Regions from separate parts of the Arthrobacter sp. NPDC093125 genome, predicted to be linked through region 2. Evidence: predicted binding sites of a transcription regulator. Region 2 holds the regulator's gene; the other holds the start of a gene.

Region 1 (9,820 bases), on a different contig from region 2:
GGATTTCACCCGGGTTTCCTTTCGTCCGCTCGTAGTGGCTGTTCTGCTAGTTCATGCTGGGTGCGGGGGAGGGTTACATGACTTGTAGCCCACTGAGGTTGAAGATAGATGCCGTCGACGCGCGCAGGCCGTCTGATACTCCCCGACCTGAGCCAGTCACCTCGGCCGCTAAGGCATACAGCCATCAGCGCCCGAGGTCGCCTGACGACATCGCATGTTAGCCTGCCGGCATGCTGACGGGCCACCCAGTCACTGCCACCGCGTGCGGGTTTATGGACCGAAGCTGGAGATGCGAGACTCTGCGTCAGAGTTCGAAGTCTTCATCCGCATACTGCCCGTTGAGCTGCAGACAACGGGCGCTCAGGCCTTCATCCAGGAACTATTCGCGTGGAGAACGGCCCTCGTGCGGGACTGCCAGCAGCTGCCGGAGCTTCCTCCCGAAGCTGACCGCTCCTCTGCGGAAATCAAGGCCCTGCGCATGAGGACCGACGCGTTCGTGGAGTATCTGGATGACTGGCTACATGTGCCCGACCGTGAGCTCGGCGACTACTCCGAGCAGATGAGGAAAGGAATGGATCCGCCGTTGGCCGGACATCGATCCGGAGCTGCACCTGAAGCCTCAGTTAGGTGGCACCAGCACTGGGTCGTAGGCACGGATCCAGCGGCGGCAACCGCCGGAGCTGGCACCGTCAGTATCTCTCGCCGGTCGCGTCCACGGTAAGGCCGCGCAATGCGGCGTGGCTTGCCCAGAAGAAGAAACTACCTTGGGACGGGACTATAGCAAGTCCAAAATCCGCGAGCAGGAGGGGTGCGGGGCGGGTTGCTACGGTTTGGCGGGGCAGTGCATTACTCGCCAGGGACCGGGCTAGTTACTAAATCACGCCCTCATCCACAATAGCGACGCGCGCAGGACTCAGTAACGAATTTGTAACATAAAGCTTTTCTTGCTTACATGGGAGGTAGCCATACCCTCACGTGGTATGCGTGTACCCGCTTCGCCAAACCCCGCCGGCGGTACATGAACCCTTATCTCTAGGCGGGGGCGGAAGACCCACGAATGACGCCTTTGGGCGTCTTGGGGTGAAGCCTGGCCCTGTCATTGCATGCCCGTGAGGCGCGTGTCAGGGGAGGCCGGACAGTCCACTCGTCCGAATCCGACAGCTAATTTCGCCGGCGTCGAGAGGATCTACGCTTTGCCTTCCCACGACAACCACGGCCCACGCCGTGCCATTTTCTCGAGTACATCCGGCAAGGGCCGCCGCCGGGCAGCCTCATCCCCAATGCCGACGCTGCGGGGCCGCGGCCAACAGCTGGCTGTTGCGGCGGCAGTGACCGGAATGATTGGCATGACGGTGCTCACCACGGCTCACGCCGCGCCAGCCGGGATCTCGACGGCGCGCGAAGTTCGCGCCGAGGCGGCCGCCGCCCCCGCCGCCCAGCCGTCCCTGGCGGCGGAGGCAGGATCGTCGCTTGTTTTTGATCGGCCCCAGGTCGAGTCCTCCCCGGCGCCGAAAGCGGCACCGAAAGCGGCACCGAAAGCGGCGTCCAAACCGGCGCGGAAAGCGGCACCGAAAGCGGCGTCCAAACCGGCACGGAAAGCGGCACCGAAATCCGCCCGGGTTTCCGCGCCTTCGGCAGGCCTACGGGCGCCGCTCGCCTCTGTGAACGTGAGTTCGCCATTTGGGCTCCGCGGCAATCCCCTGACCGGGGCCGCCGGCGAAATGCATACCGGGCTTGATCTCGCAGGGGCATGCAACACGCCCGTGTTGGCTGCAGCTGCGGGAAAGGTAACGGAGGCAGGCTGGAGCCCGTACGGTGGCGGAAACCGGATTGTAGTTGACCACGGCAAGGGCCTGAAGACCACATACAACCACCTTGCCAGCATCGGCGTTTCGAAGGGTCAAGCCCTGGGCAAGGGTAGTCGGATAGGCGCTGTCGGAACCACCGGTAACTCCACTGGCTGCCATCTTCACTTTGAAGTGATGGTCAAGGACCGGACCGTCAACCCCGCCGCTTACCTCTAGGGCAATGACACTAGGACCTGTCAGCATTTGCTGAAAGTTCTGCTTAGTTTGAGTAACGGGTTCATCGAAACCGTCCACCGCAACCGGCAGCACCCCTACGCGGAGAAGCTCCTCGCCTCCGTGCCCGGGTCACCCGGCTTGACCCTCGACCAACCGCCGCTATACAACCGCCGGAGCAAGATGGCCCGTCCCGGCGCAGGAATGCTGCGCCGAAACGGGCCAGTTGTGGTGCCGCTGGGGCAATCCCCTGACTTCGTAAAAACGCACCGGTCCGCGTTTTACGATCCTGCATGGTCCGGACGCTCCAGCAGCCGTGAGGCGGCGTATCCGATGACCAGGCCCCAGAAGGCCGAGTGGATGTTGAACAGATCCAGGCCGGAGATGGTCACCACGAAGGTCACCAGCGCGCCCAGGGTGAAGGTGGTGGAGAATGCGGTCACGAACGCCTGCTGGAGTGCCCGCAGCATCGCGATTCCGCCCAGGACCAGGACGAATTCCTTGGGCGTGGCCAGCATCAGCCTGGTCAGGGTGGGAGCCAGCGCCGCGCAGGCCAGTGCGAGGCAGCCGTAGGTCACCGCTGCGGTGTACTGGCGCTCTTTGGCTCCCGACGACGTCAACAAGGCGTTGGTGGGGCCGGTCACGCAGGCCGATACGGCACCTAAGCCGGCGTTCAGTACGGAGAACGCGCCGGACACAATCGCAAAAACGTTGACGGGCGGCCGGTGCCCGGCGGCGCGGAGCACGGCGATGCCCTGGCCGTTCTGGACGAACAGCACTGTCAGCGCCAGGGGAACCACGAGCTCCAGTTGCGCGGCCCAGGTGAACACGGGAGGGGTGAACACCGGGGCGGCCAGGAGCGGCCCCGGCCCGCGGGGAACGAATTGCCCGCTGACGGCCACCGCCAGGCATCCTGCCACCAGCGTGCCGAGGACCGGGGGAAGGAACTTTCCCAGGCCCGGAACGGCGGTCAGGAGGAGGAAGGCGCCCACCATCGGGGCGGCAATGGCCGGATTGGCCTGGCTTGAGGAAACGATGTCCGTGCCGAAGCGGAGGAAGACGGCGGCAACCATGGCCATGACGATCGGCATGGGAATTGTGGCCATGATCCGCCGGACCACCCCGGTTGCGCCCAGGGCCAGGATGAGCAGGCCGGCCGTGAAGAACGTGCCCACCACTTCCGGGAAGGACAGATGCTGCAGCGACGGCCCCAGCAGCACCGTGCCGGGAATGGACCAGGCAAACCCCAGCGGCTGCCGGTAGAGGAGCGACATGATGAGCGTCGCGGCGCCGCCGGAGAACAGGATGCCGAAAACCCACGAGGCGAGCTGGTCCTGGGTCAGCCCGCCGGCCGCGCCGACGGCCAGGGTGACGGCGATGGGCCCGGACGCGGTGAAGACCAATCCGATGGCGCCGTTGGACAGGTAGGGCAGGTCCACGTCGCGAAGGAACCGGCGGGGTCCGGGCGGACGGTGCCCGGGCCGTTCCAGGAGCGGTTGCTGCAATGGCGCGGGCGTCGGCGCGGGTGTGGTCCAGGGATGGATTGGGGCTGGGTCCTGGCGGGAACTGGGCATCCTGGCTCCTGGCTGCGGGGTAGAAAAGGCAGGCGCCCCGGAGTTACCGCTCCGGGGCGCCTGGCGTTGCCGGGCTCAAGCCCGGCATCAGACAAGAAGGGGCAAGGACCTACTTGGTCTGGCCTTCCTTCGCGAGGATGTAGTTGTAGACAACTTCCTCGCCGGTTCCGCCGTCCGTGCGCGGTCGCGGGTCGAGCATCAGTTCGGGCTTGACGGCCGATGCGATGTCGTCCGCGTTGTGCGGGTCGCCCGGGAAGTAGAGCTGCTGGGTGACGGGCTGGTAGCCGGGTGCCGAGACCTTGATGTGGATGTGGGCCGGACGCCAGGCGTGCCAGCCGGCCGCCTCGATGAGCTGGCCGCAGGCGCCGTCGGTGGGAATCTGGTACGGCGCGGGGCGCATCGTGTTGATCTCGAAGCGGCCCTGGTCATCTGCCTTGACCGTGGCGCGGAAGAGCCATTCGGGCAGGCCCGGCGCGTACTGCGAATAGAAGCCGGCGGCATCGGCGTGCCAGATCTCCACCTGTGCGTTTTGGAGGGCGTTGCCGTTGGTGTCCGTGAACTGGCCGGTGAAGCGCAGGGGGGTGCCCTCTTCGCCGTCACGCATCTGGACGGTTGCCGGCGTAGGCAGCTCGGGGGATCCGGGCACGTAGTAGGGCCCCTCGATGGTGCCCTTGGTGCCGGGGCGCTCCTGGGAGTTGACGTCCTCTACCGTGTGCTCAAGCCACACGTCGAGGAACAGCGGCCACTCGCCGTCGGTACCCACCTTGATCAGCCACGCCTTCAGCGCGTTGTACTCCTCGTAGGTGACCTGGTGCTCAACGACGATGTCGTTGGCAGCCTTGATGAGGGCGCCGGCCAGCAGGCTCACGCGTTCCTTGGGCACGTGCAGTTCCGAGAGCTTGCCGGAGGCGGTGAAGCGCTCGGTCGCCTTCGAACCGGCCTCAACGGCAGTGCCCTCGTTCTCGTTCCGGCTATTCACTTGGGTCTCACTCATGGCGGTCTCCACCTTCGTCTTTGAGTAGGGGCCAGGAAGGTCTCCTGCACCCGCCGCGGGACGCTGGCGCAGGGAACCCTGCTGCCGCGCGGTATCGCGTGATGTCTGTCTCATCGTAGGCCTCAGGATAAGGACGCTACAAATATCGATAATGCCCATTTTCGGTCATTATCGGTACATAAAGACACCCTTGGTCGACCCTAGGTGTTTGCCTGATGTGAGTGGAGTCACGAGCGGGAAGAATTGCCTCTAACGTCCGCTGCTGGCACCGATGCCCGGCCCGGACCTCCCGCCCATCCGTCCAGCAATCTCCAATGAAGGAGCACGCCATGACCGAGAACCTGATCCATGCCCGCGAGGTCCTTGCCGACGCCGTGATCGATGACCGTGAGAACGGCATCATCCGGGCCAAACGCGAGATCTTCACCGACCAGGAGATCTTCGAACTCGAGATGAAGCACATCTTCGAAGGCAACTGGGTTTACCTCGCCCACGAGTCGCAGATCCCCAACGTGGGTGATTACTTCACCACGTACATCGGCCGCACCCCGGTGATGATCACCAGGGACAAGGACGAGAAGCTGAACTGCATCGTCAACGCCTGTTCGCACCGCGGCGCCATGCTGTGCCGCCGCAAGACGGACAACCGCACCACCTTCACCTGCCCGTTCCACGGCTGGACGTTCAAGAACTCCGGCGAGCTGCTGAAGGTCAAGGATTCCCGGGACGCCGGCTACCCCGAGACCTTCAACAAGGAAGGCTCGCACGACCTCACCAAGGTGGCCCGATTCGAGTCCTACCGCGGCTTCCTGTTCGGCTCGCTGAAGGCTGACGTGCTCCCGCTCGAGGAGCACCTGGGCGATGCCACCAAGGTGATCGACTCGATCGTTGACCAGTCACCCGAAGGCCTGGAGGTGCTGCGCGGTTCCTCCACCTACACCTATGACGGCAACTGGAAGGTCCAGGCCGAGAACGGCGCGGACGGCTACCACGTCACGGCCGTGCACTGGAACTACGCAGCCACCACGGCCCGCCGCAGCGCCGGTGACTCCGCGACCAAGACCAAGGCCATGGACGCCGGCAAGTGGGGCAAGGTCAAGGGCGGCTTCTACTCCTACGACCACGGACACCTGCTCCTGTGGCAGGAATGGACCAACCCCGAGGACCGCCCGCTGTGGGACCGCCGCGACGAACTGGTCCAGAAGTACGGCGAGGAGATGGCCAACTTCATGATCAACATCTCGCGCAACCTCTGCCTGTACCCGAACGTCTACATCATGGACCAGTTCTCCTCCCAGATCCGCCACTTCCGGCCGATCTCGGCGGACCAGACCGAGGTGACGATCTACTGCATCGCACCCAAGGGCGAGTCCCAGGAGAACCGCTCCAAGCGCATCCGCCAGTACGAGGACTTCTTCAACGCCAGCGGCATGGCCACCCCGGACGACCTGGAGGAATTCCGCTCCTGCAACAAGACCTACTGGGCCACCAGCGCCCCGTGGAACGACATGACCCGCGGCTCCACCCATGAGATCGCCGGCCCTGACGAGCAGGCCCAGGCCCTGGGCATGACCCGGGTGATTGCCTCCGGCGTGCGCACCGAAGACGAAGGGCTCTACCCCATCCAGCACGGGTACTGGAAGGAAGTCATGGACCGTGCCCTGGCGGAGCACGAGGAGCGCTCCGCACCGGATTCCGTCCCCGCCACCGCCTGACAGCGGCCGGGAACCAAAAGACCGGAACCAAAAGACCACGGAACCAGAGCCCACCGGAACCACAGAGAGCGCAGAACCCATGAGCAACCTGACCCAAACCGCCCCGGTCCTGAAGACCGCCGAGGAGATCGCAACCCTCGAGACCGTCCGGGCGTTCCTTTACCGGGAAGCCCGCCTGCTGGACGACCGCCAGTTCGATGAATGGCTTGAGTGCTACCACCCGGACTCCGAATTCTGGATGCCGGCGTGGGACGTCGACGACCAGCTGACGCAGGATCCCCAGAACGAGATCTCCCTCATCTACTACGACAACCGCGGCGGCATCGAAGACCGGGTGTTCCGGATCAAGACCGACCGGTCTTCTGCCACCTCCCTTCCCGAGCCGCGCACGGGCCACAACATCACGGACATCGAGGTTTTGGCGAACGACGGCGGCCAGGTCCAGGTGCGCTTCAACTGGTTCACCCTCTACTTCCGCTACAACACGACGGACACGTACTTCGGCACCAGCTTCTACACGATCGACCTTTCCGGCCCGGAGCCGGTGATCCTGAAGAAGAAAGTGGTCCTGAAGAACGACTACATCCACCACGTGGTGGACGTCTACATGATCTGATCTGCCCGAACCGGCGCCCTGGGAATTCCCAGGCGCCGTACGGCAGGTCCCACACGCGAGCCCGCCGGGCACGCCACAACTTTTCCCGGGCCGCGACGGCGCGCCCGCTCAGTCAGGAGGACCCCATGGGCCACAAAGTAGCCCTCAGCTTCGAGGACGGCGTCACCAAAGTCATTAAGGTCGGCGACTATGAGACCGTCATGGACGCGGCCTACAAGGCGCGCATCAACATCCCGTCGGACTGCCGCGACGGTGCCTGCGGCACCTGCAAGGCGTTCTGCGATTCCGGCTCCTTCGACCCGGGGGACTACATCGACGACGCCATGACCGAAGAGGAGCTCGAAAAGGGCTACCTGCTGACCTGCCAGGCCGTCCCGGAATCCGACCTGGCCATCCAGATCCCGGCCACGTCGGAGTCGGCGAAGACGGCCGCGGCCACCTTCACTTCCACCATCAAGGAGCTCAACCGGCACACGGACACCACGGTGTCCTTCACCCTCCAGGTGGACAACCGGGACGCGCTGGCCTTCCTTCCCGGCCAGTACGTCAACCTCAAGGTCCCCGGAACCGACGCCGAGCGCTCCTACTCTTTCAGCAGCGGACCCGAGGTCCAGGACGCGTCCTTCATGGTGCGCGTGACCCCGCAGGGCGCCATGTCCGAGTACCTGCGCGACCGCGCAGCAGTAGGCGACTCCATCCACTTCACCGGCCCCTACGGATCATTCTTCCTGCGCGAGCCCAAGCGGCCCCTGCTGCTCCTGGCCGGCGGCACCGGCCTGGCCCCGCTCCTGTCCATCCTGGAAAAGCTCTCCGAAAACCCGCCGTCCACCCCGGTCCACCTGATTTACGGGCTCACCCGCGAGGCGGACATCGTGGGCCTCGACTGGCTGCGCGCCTACGAAGCGAAGCTGCCCGGCTTCACCTGGAACTACATTGCCTCCGAGCCCGGCACATCCGCCCCGCACACCGGCTACGTCACGCAGATCATCGAACCCGCGCACCTCAACGAAGGCGACGTGGACATCTATCTCTGCGGCCCGCCCCCCATGGTCAACGCGGTCTCCAAGTGGCTGGACACCGAAGGCATCCAGCCCGCCAACTTCTACTTCGAACGGTTCGCGCCGAAGGAGACCACCGGAGGCGACGCCGAAACGGGCGCCCCGGCGCCGGCTGAAAAGATCCAGGCCGAAGGCGACACGATGAGCCGCGGCGAGGCAGTGTCCTCGCTGGAGACCGGCCGGCTGGATTTCCGCAAGGAGGACAGCTTCGCCCAGCTCGACGCACGCATGGGCCTGGAGCTTGCCGTCAGCGAACTGCTGCTGGGCCGGCTCAGCGAGGAGCAGCTGCGCCAGTTCCGCCGACTCGCCGAAGCCACCACGGACTCGGTTGCGGGCGGGAACATCACCAACCCCGAGGAGTTCGCGCGTACCAACGAGGAATTCCACGAGTACCTCTTCATGATCTGCGACAACCCCATGCTCCTGGAGTCCTACCGCCGCCTGGACGTGCACGCCCAGATGGCCGCGGCACTCGAAGCCGGAACGCCGATCTTCGAGCGCGTCACCCAGGACCACCTGGACATCGTGGACGCCTTCGAACGCGGCGATAAGGACCGCCTCCGCGCCGTCATCACCGCACACGCCCACGACGCGAAGGACACCATGGCCGGGGCCATCGACGCCAAGGCCACCCGCTGATGGCGGCGCCGTACGCCGGTCAATTCGTGACGCCCGGCAGGTTCGGCGGCAAGGTCGCCGTCGTCACCGGCGCCGCCCAGGGGATCGGCCGGAAGGTGGCCGAACGCATCGGTGCCGAAGGCGGAACAGTGGTCCTGGTGGACCGTGCGGAACTGGTCCACGACGTGGCTCGCGGCATCGAAGAGGCCGCAAACGTGTCCGGCTCCGGTGGCTCGGCCACGTCCGTCACCGCGGACCTGGAGACCTTTGCCGGCGCCACCCAGGCGGTCAAGGCGGCACTCGCAGCCCACGGACGCGTGGACGTGCTGGTCAACAATGTGGGCGGCACCATCTGGGCGCGCCCCTACGAGGAGTACGACGAGGAGAAGATCGAGAAGGAAATCCGCCGCTCGCTCTTCCCCACCCTCTGGAGCTGCCGGGCGGTACTGCCGGCGATGCTCGAACAGGAGTCGGGAACCATCGTCAACGTATCCTCGGTGGCGACACGCGGCATGCACCGCGTCCCGTACGCCGCGGCAAAGGGCGGCGTTAACGCCCTGACCCAAGCCTTGGCCATGGAGGTGGCCGGCCGCGGCATCCGCGTGGTTGCCACCGCGCCGGGCGGCACCGAGGCGCCTCCGCGGAGGGTCAAACGCGGGCCGGAAGCCCAATCCGCCACCGAGAAGGCCTGGTACCAGGTGATCGTGGACCAGACCGTGGAGTCGTCCTTCATGAAGCGCTACGGAACCCTGGACGAGCAGGCCGCGCCAATCGTCTTCCTCGCCTCCGACGAAGCGTCCTACCTGACCGGCAGCATCCTCCCGGTGGCCGGCGGGGACCTGGGGTAGCCCGTGGACCCGCGCCGGAAGGGGCGGGCAGGCCACTCCGGTAGACTTGCGGCCATGACTGCGGGGTCCGTCCAGGGCGATATCGGTGCGGATTCGCCGCTGGTGGGCCGCGCTGCGGTGTTCGAGGAGCTCCTGGACATCCTCCGCACGGTCCGCAAAGGCAAGGTGGCCACCGTGGTCCTCACCGGCCCCTCGGGTTGCGGAAAAACCGCCGTGCTGGAGTCCTTCCTGGAGCATTGCCGCACGGGCGCCCGCGGCGTCCGCATCCTTTCGGCCATGGGCGATGAGTGGGAAGCGCAGTTTGCGCTCGCCGGCTACTCCCAGCTCATGCTCACCTCACCGCTGCGTTCGGCAAAGGCGTACGACGGCGGCCCGC
Region 2 (9,820 bases):
ACCTCGAACTGGCCTTCATCGCCCCTGCCGCATAAGACCCGGTATGTAAACCCGGAGCGTAGCCTCCCGCCAGATCAGGTATGGCCCGTCCTGCCGGTCTTCGCAGCAACAGCCCCGCCCGTGGTCCCGGCTCAGGCCGCCTCCACGAGCGGGGCTTTTGCGTCGCCTGGAAGCGGGGCTTTTGCGTCTCGGGGAAGCACTGCCATCGGAAATTGTCAGTGCCCTGGAGCATTCTGGAATTAGCCGAACCCCCGATTTACAGTGAGAGCCATGAGCAACCCGAACGACGCCCCGCCGCCGCAGGAACCAAGCGGCGAACAGCCTTCCGGCGACCACCCCCACCAGCGCCGCGCCGGCTGGTTCCCGTTCGAGATGCCGGCAGACCGTCCCCGCAATTTCTATGAGGCCATGCCCCAAGGTGGGTTCACCGGGATTTTCAGCGTGTCCGGACTGCCTACTGAGCTGAAGATCTCCTACTGGATCTGGGTGCTCACCGGCCTACTGGGGCTGCTGGGTGGAGTCATCGGGCTGTTCGGCGCGTTGGTGCTCTTTGCGTTCTTGCCCGGCATCGCCATCCTGGTGCTGCTGCTCGTGCTTTTTGGTGCCGCACTGTCGGGCGCGCAGATTGTCCTGGCAATGAAAATGAAGGAAGGCCGGGAGTGGGCACGGTTCGCACTGACAGCCGTAGCCGGGATCTCCCTGCTTCTCACCCTCATCAGCCTCGGTTTCACCGACGGCCGTGGGGGCAGCGGAATCAATTTTCTAGCAGGCGTGGTCGCAACCGTGCTGATGTGGGTTCCCGGGGCACAGCGATGGTTTGCTGCAGCACGCGGACGGGCCTGACTCCTGTTGGAGAATGCACGAATACCACTTGTGGAATAAGCCTCCCGGCGCCTACCGGGGGGTACGGTGGAAGTAAACCATGCTGGGGGCAGGGCAAGCGTCTGAAACCCGGCGGCCGGTCCCTACGTCACAACGCAAAGGAACGCTCATGAGCACTCCTCCAGTCCCGCCTCGCAACCCTAACGATCCGGATTCCGGCCGCCACGATTCCCATGAGCCGGGTCGGGAAGGCAACGGGCAGCCGCAGTACGGCCAGAACGCACCGCAGTATGGCCAAAACGATCCCCAGTATGGACAGAATGTCCCGCCTGCGCCGCAATACGGTCAGCAGCAGGGCCAGAACCAACCCCAGTACGGCCAGTATGGGCAGAACGCACCGCAGTCCGGGCAGCCACAGCCCGGACAGCCGCAGTACGGGCAGAACCTGCCGCAGTACGGCCAGCAGCCCTCCTACGGCCAGAACCCGCCGCAATACGGTCAGTCCCCATACGGCCAGCAGCCGTACGGGCAGTCCCCGTACGCGCAGTACCCATCCGAGCAGGCCACGGGTGGCACCGCCGGAGTTCCCCAGTCCGTCAACCGGGCGTTCTGGATGATCATCGCGGCCGGGGCCCTGACGCTCCTGTCTACGCTGTTCGGCATCGGAAGCCTGGATGATCCCGCCATGCGCCAGACCTTCGAAGACCAGATCCAGGGCAGCGGCCAAAACATCGCCTTCGAAGACATCAAAGGCTTCCTGATTGGCACGATCATTGTCTTCGCCCTGATTATCGCCGGGCTCTACGCCCTAGTGGCGCTCAACGTCCGCAAGGGCAAGAACTGGGCCCGGATCCTGGGGACGGTATTCGCGGCACTGTCAATCTTCTCCGTGCTGCCGCTCGGCCTTAACACCCTCGCTGTGATCCTCGGGATCGCGGCCATCGTAATGCTTTACATGCCTGCGGCTTCTCCGTACTTCCAGAAGCCGCAGCCGTTCGCGAACCCGTACACGGGCGGCCCGTTCGGCCGCTGATCCCTCTGGCTGCCAGGCTGTTCACGTCACTTGTGGCCCCTCACTCCCCGCGGAGTCAGGGGCCACAACTGTACGTTCGCGCTGACCGGGGCCGGGAGCCTACTCCGGCTGGCCCGGGGTCTGCCCCCGTTGCGCGTGGTACGCGAGGATCTGCAGCTCGGTTGCCATGTCCACCTTGCGGAGGTTCACGCCCTCCGGAACCTGCAGCATCACCGGGGCGAAGCTGAGGATGCTGTGGACGCCGGCCTGCACAACCCTGTCGCAGACGCTCTGGGCCACGGCCGCAGGCAGAGCCAGCACCACCATGTTGGCACCCGTCCGCTCCAGTACGGCTTCCAGGTCGGCCACATCGCTCACGCGGAGCCATCCGACCTCGTTGCCCACCACCATCTGGTCGGCGTCGAAAATGGCCACGACATCGAAACCGCGGGACTCGAACCCGCCGTACCTGGCGAGTGCCTTGCCGAGGTTACCGGCGCCGACAATGGCGACCTTCCAGTCGTGCGTCAAACCAAGCGCGGCGGCTATGTGCCGGCTCAGATACTGCACTTCGTAGCCCACGCCGCGGGTGCCGTAGGAACCGACATGGGAGAGATCCTTGCGGAGGGTCGAGGAACTGACTCCGGAGGCCTCAGCCAGGGACTCGGAGGAAACGCGTTCAATGCCCTCGGCGAGCAGGGAGTTCAGGGCGCGCAAATAGATGGTCAGGCGGGCCACGGCCGCGGGCGGAATCTGCTTTCCGGCAGCTCCCGCGTCCTCAGGCACGGCCTGGGGAGGTGAGTCGAGCGAAGTCACTAATTGCTCCATTGCGTCGCGTTGTGAGTCCACTCTAAATCCCCATCACTTATGTCAACAAAGCCGGTGCCATTGCGCGGAAACGACGGAAACGGCGGCTAGCGTGCCATCGCCTGACGGAGAACCCGTTCCAGCCTGGCCTCGTCAATCTTCCAGAAATCCCGTTGGATGCCGTCCACCAGCACCACGGGAAGCTCCTCGGCGTAACGGTCACGGAGGGATTCGTCGCTGTCCACCGACTGTTCCCGCCACCCAAGTCCCAGCCCGGCAGTAACGCGCCCGACGGCGTCGCGCGCCGCAGCGCACAGGTGACAGTCGGCTTTGGTGAGGAGGACGACGTCGGGAATTGCCATGGCTCAACCGTATCGCCGTTCCCGCCGGTGAGCGATGCCGACGGCGGCAGCCGCCGAACGACGCCGGCAGCGCCTTTGGGGGGACGGCGGGACACTCCACGTTGACTAGACTCAATAACATGCCTGAGGAGAAGTATGCCGCTGTGGTTGAGCGGTCAACTGCGACGCAGCAACGGCCTGCTGCAGCTCAGCAGCAAGGCGAGGCAGCGTTTTTCGACGTCGACAACACCCTCATGAGGGGCGCCAGCATTTTCCACGTCGCCCGGAAGATGCACCAGCGGGGAGCCTTCACCCTTCCCCAGGCCGCAGGCATGGCCTGGAAGCAGTTCAAGTTTGTGCTCCGCGGGGAAAACATGAACGACGTCCACTCGGTACGGGACTCCGCACTGACCCTCGCCTGCGGCATCACGGAAGAAGACGTGAAGGTGCTGGGCGAGGAAGTCTACGACGAAATGATCGCCTCCCGGATCTGGCCCGGCACCAAAGCGCTCGCCCAGCAGCATCTGCGCGTAGGGCGGAAGGTCTGGCTCGTGACGGCCACGCCGATCGAGGTAGCCACGGTGATCTCCACCCGGCTGGGGCTCACCGGAGCGCTGGGCACCGTAGGCGAAATCAGTGAGGGCCTGTATACCGGACGGCTCGTCGGGGACATCCTCCACGGCCCCGCCAAGGCCGTCGCCGTCCAGGCCATCGCCGACGCCGAAGGCCTGGAGCTCAAGCGGTGCTGGGCCTACAGCGACTCCTACAACGACATCCCGCTGCTGAGCCTCGTGGGCCATCCCGTGGCAATCAACCCGGACACCCGGCTGCGCAAGCACGCCCGCGACCACAACTGGCCGGTCTACGACTTCCGCTCAGGCCGCCGCGCCGCCACCCTGGGCCTCAAGGCAGCAACAGCAGGCGGCGCAGTCTACGGCCTATGGAAGGGCTACGCCCGCATCCGCGGCCCCAGGGTCTAGGAGGCGCTCTCGCCCCGCTGACACGCGTCGAACCCTGGGACTCACTTCGAACCCCGGGACACGCAAACGGCCTGGCGACACCCAAATATCCGCGTCCTCAGACCGTTTCCGCGTCCTCAAGCCACTTCCGCGTCGCCAGGACGCAAAAATGCCCGCCACCTTGAGAGGGGGCGGGCATTGATGCGTAGAAAGTGTTTCTACTTCTTATTGCGGCGCTGGTGGCGGGTCTTGCGAAGCAACTTGCGGTGCTTCTTCTTGGCCATACGCTTGCGACGCTTCTTAATAACTGAACCCACGAAAGTTCCTTACAAACTAGATGCAGTACCTGTCTGATGGAGAAGGTCCGTGGACTGAGCAACAGACTGAACAACTGACAGATTCTTACAATGACGTAAAACGTTCCTTAACAGCGTACCGCTTTATCCGGACCCCTACTGACCGCCGCCACGCCCGTGACCTGCAGCGGCCCCCAAGGCGGCTGCAGCCGTCACGAAAACCGGCGCGGAAAGCCGGGCTCCCGGATTCACGCGGTACCCGTCTGACCGTCGACGACAGCACCCTTGAGGTACTGTTCGACGGCGGTCTCCGGAACGCGGTATGAACGGCCAAACCGGACCGCCGGCATTTCGCCGGAATGGACCAGCCGGTACACGGTCATTTTGGAAACGCGCATGACCTGAGCCACTTCGGCCACGGTCAGGAACTTGGCGTTCGAGAAGTTCGACTCTGCGGACATTTCCCATATTCCTTTGCTCTCAGCAACTATGCGGCATCCCCCGTTGTGCGGTGCGCCGATGCTGAGCCATCGAACAACCGTGTCCTAGTTACTCTAGATGCTCACGTGGCCATTGTGAAAGCCCGGCGCTTCCGGGAAGAAGCTGCCAGCTGCTCCAGCACCGAGGCCGTCACGTCCCACTCCATGCAGGCGTCTGTCACGCTCTGGCCGTAGACCAGTTCGGACCGCCCAGCGGCGTGTTCGGCCACGTCCAGGTTCTGCGCTCCACCCACGAGGAAGCTCTCCAGCATCACACCCGCGATGGCTCCGGCGGCGGCTCCCGCATCTTCGAGCTGGGCACCGATCTCCAGTGCTACTTCTGCCTGCCGGTGATGGCTCTTGCCACTGTTGGCATGGCTGGCGTCCACGATGAGCCGGGGGTTCAGATGCTTCCCGGCCAGCTTTGCGGAGGCTGCCTCTACGTCGGCAGCGGAGTAGTTTGGCCCCTTGCGGCCGCCGCGGAGGATCACGTGGGTGTCCGGGTTACCCGCGGTGGCGACCAGGGCGGCCCGTCCGTCGCCGTCGATGCCCAGGAAAGCCTGGGCTGCCGCGGCCGCGCTGCAGGCGTCAACCGCAACCTGGAGGTCGCCGTCTGTGCCGTTCTTGAAGCCGATGGGCATCGAAAGGCCGGACGCGAGCTGGCGGTGGATCTGGCTTTCGGTGGTCCGTGCGCCGATGGCTCCCCAGGACACGAGGTCTGCCATGTACTGGGGGCTGATCGGTTCGAGGAACTCGGTGGCTGTGGGCAGTCCCAGTGCCGTGACCTGCTGCAGGAAGCGGCGGGCTTCCCGGAGGCCCCCTGCGATGTCGTGCGTGCCGTCCAGCCGCGGATCGTTGATCAGGCCCTTCCAGCCCACCGTGGTGCGTGGCTTTTCGAAGTACGCCCGCATGACGATCAGCAGGTCTTCCTTGTGCTTTTCGGCCTGGCTGACGAGGCGGCGCGCGTATTCGAGCCCGGCCTTGGGATCGTGGATGGAGCACGGGCCGACGATCACGAGCAGGCGGTCATCGACGCCGTCCATGATCGCCCGTACTTCGTCCCGGCCGCGTTCGACGACGTCCGCCATCCTCGCGTCCAGCGGCAGTTCGGTGATCATCTCCTGGGGCGTGGGCAGTGCGGTGAGGCCGCTGACCCGCAGGTTGGAGGTGGACTGCCGTGACGGGGACGGCGCCTCTGCCGGCCGCGGCTCTGCCCGCGCCATGGCAGTAGGGACGTTCGACGTCGGCTGCTGGGTTTCGGTGGTTGCTGCGCTCATGTGCTGGGTCCTGTTCCGGGTACGGAGCGGGCCCAGTTCAGAACCCGCCGGAGAAATGGCGAAGGGCAGAGAATAATCTCTGCCCTGTTGGCTCTGAAGGTAGTTGGATGCGTGTCAGTTAGACGCGGGCCCCTCCAGAGCCAACGAAAAATACGCATACCAACGGTTAGTCATGCCCATGACCATAACCGCGGGACTTGCCGCGACGCAAACGGGTTGCGTCACATAGCTGCACAGAAGGCCACCCGGCCAGGCCGCCCAGAACGCTCGCCGCAGCGAGTCCCCTGCCTACCGCGATGCCTGCAGGCCGGCCACCAGCTCTGCGTGCGTTTTATCCGTGAGGCGATACCAGTACATGATGCCGGCGGCGGCGAGCATCAGGACGGCTTGCAGCAGCCCGGCAGCGGCGCGAATCGCCAGGAGCGCTGCGTCTGCCTGCACCGGCGCCGCCGAAGCATATCCGCCCCAGGCCAGGGCAAAGGCAACAAGTCCGCCGCCGAAACCCATGCCAAGCTTCCGGGTGGCAGCCAGGAGCGCATAGTTGATCCCCTGAACCCGCACCCCGGTTCTCCATTCACCGTACTCAACGGTGTCCGCGATCAGGGCCCACGTCAGGATGCTGACGGAAGCAGACGAAAGCAGCGCCAGGATAATTCCCGCCACCGCAAGCCATGGCAGCCCTGCGGGCGCCAGGAAGACCACCGCCCCGCCGGCGGCGCCGATGCCGCCGCCCACGGTGTAGACGGCTTTCTTGCCCCACCGGCCCACAATGCGGGGCATTACGACGGCGAGCGTCAGGGTGATTGCCACCTGCGCCGCAGCCATCACGGGAAACAGGTCCACGCGGGAAAGGACATCGCGAAGGTAGAAGAACTGTGCGGCACCGGTGGCGCTGGTGCCGGTGACGAACAGGACCGAACTGACGCACAGGACCACGAGCGGCGAGTTGGCTTTCAGCGCGGCGGTGCTCTGCTTCAGTGTGATCCTGGGGACGCTGCCTCCTATCTGCTCACGGCAGACAACCCCGGTGAACAGGTACAGGGCAGACCCGGTAACGGCGAAAACCAGCGTCATCACGGAGAAAATCAGCTGCATGTCCCCGCCCGCGCCAAGAAGCGGTGCAACAAAGAAGCCCAGCGTGGCTCCCACGGACAACCCGCCGATGGTCCGGGCTCCGGCCAGGCGGGCCCTGTCCCGGGGGTCCTGTGTCATGGCTCCCACCAGGCAGCCGTAGGGAACATTGACCAGGCTGTAGGCCAGGCAGACCAGGGCGTAGGTGCAGTAGGCGTAAAGCAGCTTCATGGATGCGTCCACGTCCGGTACATGGAACACTGCCGCGCTCAACAGGAGCGGAATGAAGCCGAACATCAGAAAGGGCCGGAACTTGCCCCACCGCTTGCTGTGCATGCGGTCCACAATCCGGCCGGCGGCGATGTCCGTGAAGGCATTGAAAACCCGCGCCACCACCAGCAGGGTGCCGGCCGCAGCCGCCCCGATGCCCGCCACATCCGTGTAGTAGACAAGCAGGAACATGTTGGCGGTGCTGATGATCATGCTGTTGGCGGCATCGCCGGCGCCGTAGCCGAAGATGCTGAGCCTGCTGAGTCGCTTCATAGCTTCCTTGTCCCGGCGGGTCTGGGAAACCGTTTTCTCGAACCCCCAGTAGAAACTTACCCCAGGAGCTTGCGAAGAAACAGCAACTGCCGGATCCAGTGGTGCTCCTGGCCGCCTTCGTGGTTGTTGAACCGGTACACTTCGATGTCCTTTGACACCTCCTCCGGAGCCGACGTTCCGTAGGCGTTGTAGCTGGCAAAGACGGTCGACGGCGGGCAAACGTCGTCCATCTGGGCCACGGAATACAGCGCCGGCACCGCGGCGGAGCGGGCGAGGTTGACGCCGTCGAAATACTTCAGCACGGCAAGCATCGGTTCATACCGTTCACGGTGCCTGCCCAGGAATGCCGCAATTTCCGGGTACGGCCCCCGCGGTGTGCGATGTCGATGGCGCGCGGGAAGTCCTGCAGGAACGGGACGTCGGGCAGGGCGGCGATGACGCCGTCGAGCCTTCCTGCCGCCAGCCCGGCGACCGCGACGGTGATTCCGCCGCCCTGGCTGACGCCGGCCGCGATGATGCGGGACGCGTCGACGTCGGGATGACTCTGCACCGCTTCGACGGCCCGGAACGCGTCCACGTAGACGCGCCGGTAATAGTAGTCTTCCCGGCTCCCCGCTCCGCGGGTCATCAGCCCGGCATAGGCCACCTCGCCGGCGGACGGATGCGGGTCGCCGGTTTCGCCCACCGCTCCGGAATAACCCTGGCCCCTCGTGTCCATGATGAAGTGCGCGTAGCCTGCCTGCGCCCACCGGGTGTCCTGGTTGACCAGACCCCTGCCGCCGGAATAACCGGCGAACTGCACGACGGCGGGCAGCGGCGTTCCGCGTTCCCTGTTCGCCGGAAGGTGCAGCCAGCCTTTGACCGGCGAGCCCCCGTAGCCGGAGAACGTGACGTCGAAGGTGTCGATCACGCTGAGGTAGTTCTCCACCGGTTCGAACACCGCGGCGAGCGGAAAACCGCGGGCGTCGCTGATGGTGCGGTCCCAGAAGGCGTCGAAGTCGCCGGGAGGTGTGACAGCAGAGGTGTATGTCCGCAGTTCCTCAAGCGGCAGATCGAAGAGAGGCATCGGCTTTTCCGTTCTCTTTAATGGGACGCAGGAAGTTGGCTACACCATAGCTGCCTGATGGACCTCCAGCTGCTGGGAACCGCGGACGGCGGCCCGGAGCTCGTGCAGCCCGCCATTGACGGCACCGGCGGCCCTGGCTTGGACCAGGAGGTTGCCGAGCGCTGTTGCCTCGACCGGACCGGCGATGACGGGCTTTCCCGTGGCCTGGGCGGTGAGCTGGCACAGGAGCCTGTTCTGCGAACCGCCCCCGACAACGTGGACGACGTCCACGGGCACGGCAGCGAGTCGTTGCGCGTCGGCGATGGTGCTGGCATAGCCGGCAGCCAGGCTGTCGAGGATGCAGCGGACGATGGCGGCGGGCTTGTCCGGCAGGACCGCTCCCGTGGCCCGGACTGCAGCGCGGATGCGTTCAGGCATGTTGTCCGGCGCGATGAAATAGGGGTCATCGGCATTGATCTGGGGACCACCCTGCGGGAGGGCAGCTGCGGCGTCGAGCAGTTCCCCGATTTCGGGCCGGTAGTTCTGCCCGGCCCAGGTGCGCTGGCATTCGCTGAGCAGCCACAGGCCTCCAACGTTACGCAGGTACCGGGTGGTGCCGTCCACACCTCGTTCGTTGGTGAAGTTCGCCGCGCGGCTGGCCTCGGTCAGCACCGGATGCTGGAGCTCGACTCCCACAAGCGACCAGGTCCCGGACGAGATGTAGGCGAAGTTCGCTGTCTCCGCGGGGACGGCGGCGACAGCGGAGGCGGTGTCGTGCGAGCCGACGGCGACCACCCTTGTCTCCGCAGGCAACCCGGTGCGTTGGGCAATGCCCGGCAGCAGTGTGCCCACCGTTTCGCCGGGCTGGATCAGGGGCGGGAACAGGTCCCTGGGCAGCCCCAGCGCGGCGAAGAATCCGGGGGCCCACTCCCCCGCGACGGCGTCGAACAGGCCCGTGGTGGAGGCGTTGGTCGCCTCGGTGCGTCGCTCTCCCGTGAGAAGGAACGCGATCAGGTCCGGGATCAGCAGGGCCTGGAGGCCCTCGAGGTTCTGTTCGGTGGCCAGCTGGTAAATCGTGTTGAACTGCAGGAACTGCAGGCCGGTGGTGGCATAGAGCCGTGCCGCGTCCAGTTGGTCGTGCACCCGGGCGACGGCGGCACGGCTGCGT

What was found. The regulator Rex, encoded in region 2, represses fermentation and respiration genes when NADH is low (regulators of the CRP and FNR family bind a similar motif). The targets are predictions, from matches to a motif close to CTTGTGAANNNNTTCACAAG.
Region 1: a site for Rex is predicted at 4,804-4,823, ahead of benA (benzoate 1,2-dioxygenase large subunit). Genes of this name have one in related genera too.

The regions. Positions count from the first base shown of each region.
Region 1 covers NZ_JBIVOQ010000014.1:36,660-46,479, forward strand. The annotation lists gene ACIP9X_RS18625 (hypothetical protein) at 290-721, shown strand; cyclic di-AMP (ydaO/yuaA leader) riboswitch at 1,014-1,188, shown strand; gene ACIP9X_RS18630 (M23 family metallopeptidase) at 1,194-2,024, shown strand; gene ACIP9X_RS18635 (benzoate/H(+) symporter BenE family transporter) at 2,303-3,595, opposite strand; gene catA (catechol 1,2-dioxygenase) at 3,705-4,589, opposite strand; gene benA (benzoate 1,2-dioxygenase large subunit) at 4,919-6,304, shown strand; gene benB (benzoate 1,2-dioxygenase small subunit) at 6,384-6,920, shown strand; gene benC (benzoate 1,2-dioxygenase electron transfer component BenC) at 7,046-8,617, shown strand; gene ACIP9X_RS18660 (1,6-dihydroxycyclohexa-2,4-diene-1-carboxylate dehydrogenase) at 8,617-9,444, shown strand; gene ACIP9X_RS18665 (AAA family ATPase) at 9,499-9,820, shown strand, end outside.
Region 2 covers NZ_JBIVOQ010000003.1:90,938-100,757, reverse strand. The annotation lists gene ACIP9X_RS07710 (YceI family protein) at 1-35, shown strand, start outside; gene ACIP9X_RS07705 (hypothetical protein) at 271-843, shown strand; gene ACIP9X_RS07700 (hypothetical protein) at 992-1,855, shown strand; gene ACIP9X_RS07695 (redox-sensing transcriptional repressor Rex) at 1,955-2,650, opposite strand; gene ACIP9X_RS07690 (glutaredoxin family protein) at 2,749-3,003, opposite strand; gene ACIP9X_RS07685 (HAD family hydrolase) at 3,123-3,962, shown strand; gene ACIP9X_RS07680 (30S ribosomal protein bS22) at 4,160-4,258, opposite strand; gene ACIP9X_RS07675 (helix-turn-helix domain-containing protein) at 4,486-4,698, opposite strand; gene ACIP9X_RS07670 (3-deoxy-7-phosphoheptulonate synthase) at 4,800-5,939, opposite strand; gene ACIP9X_RS07665 (glycoside-pentoside-hexuronide (GPH):cation symporter) at 6,282-7,607, opposite strand; partial or broken gene ACIP9X_RS07660 (acetylxylan esterase) at 7,664-8,673, opposite strand; gene ACIP9X_RS07655 (rhamnulokinase family protein) at 8,713-9,820, opposite strand, start outside.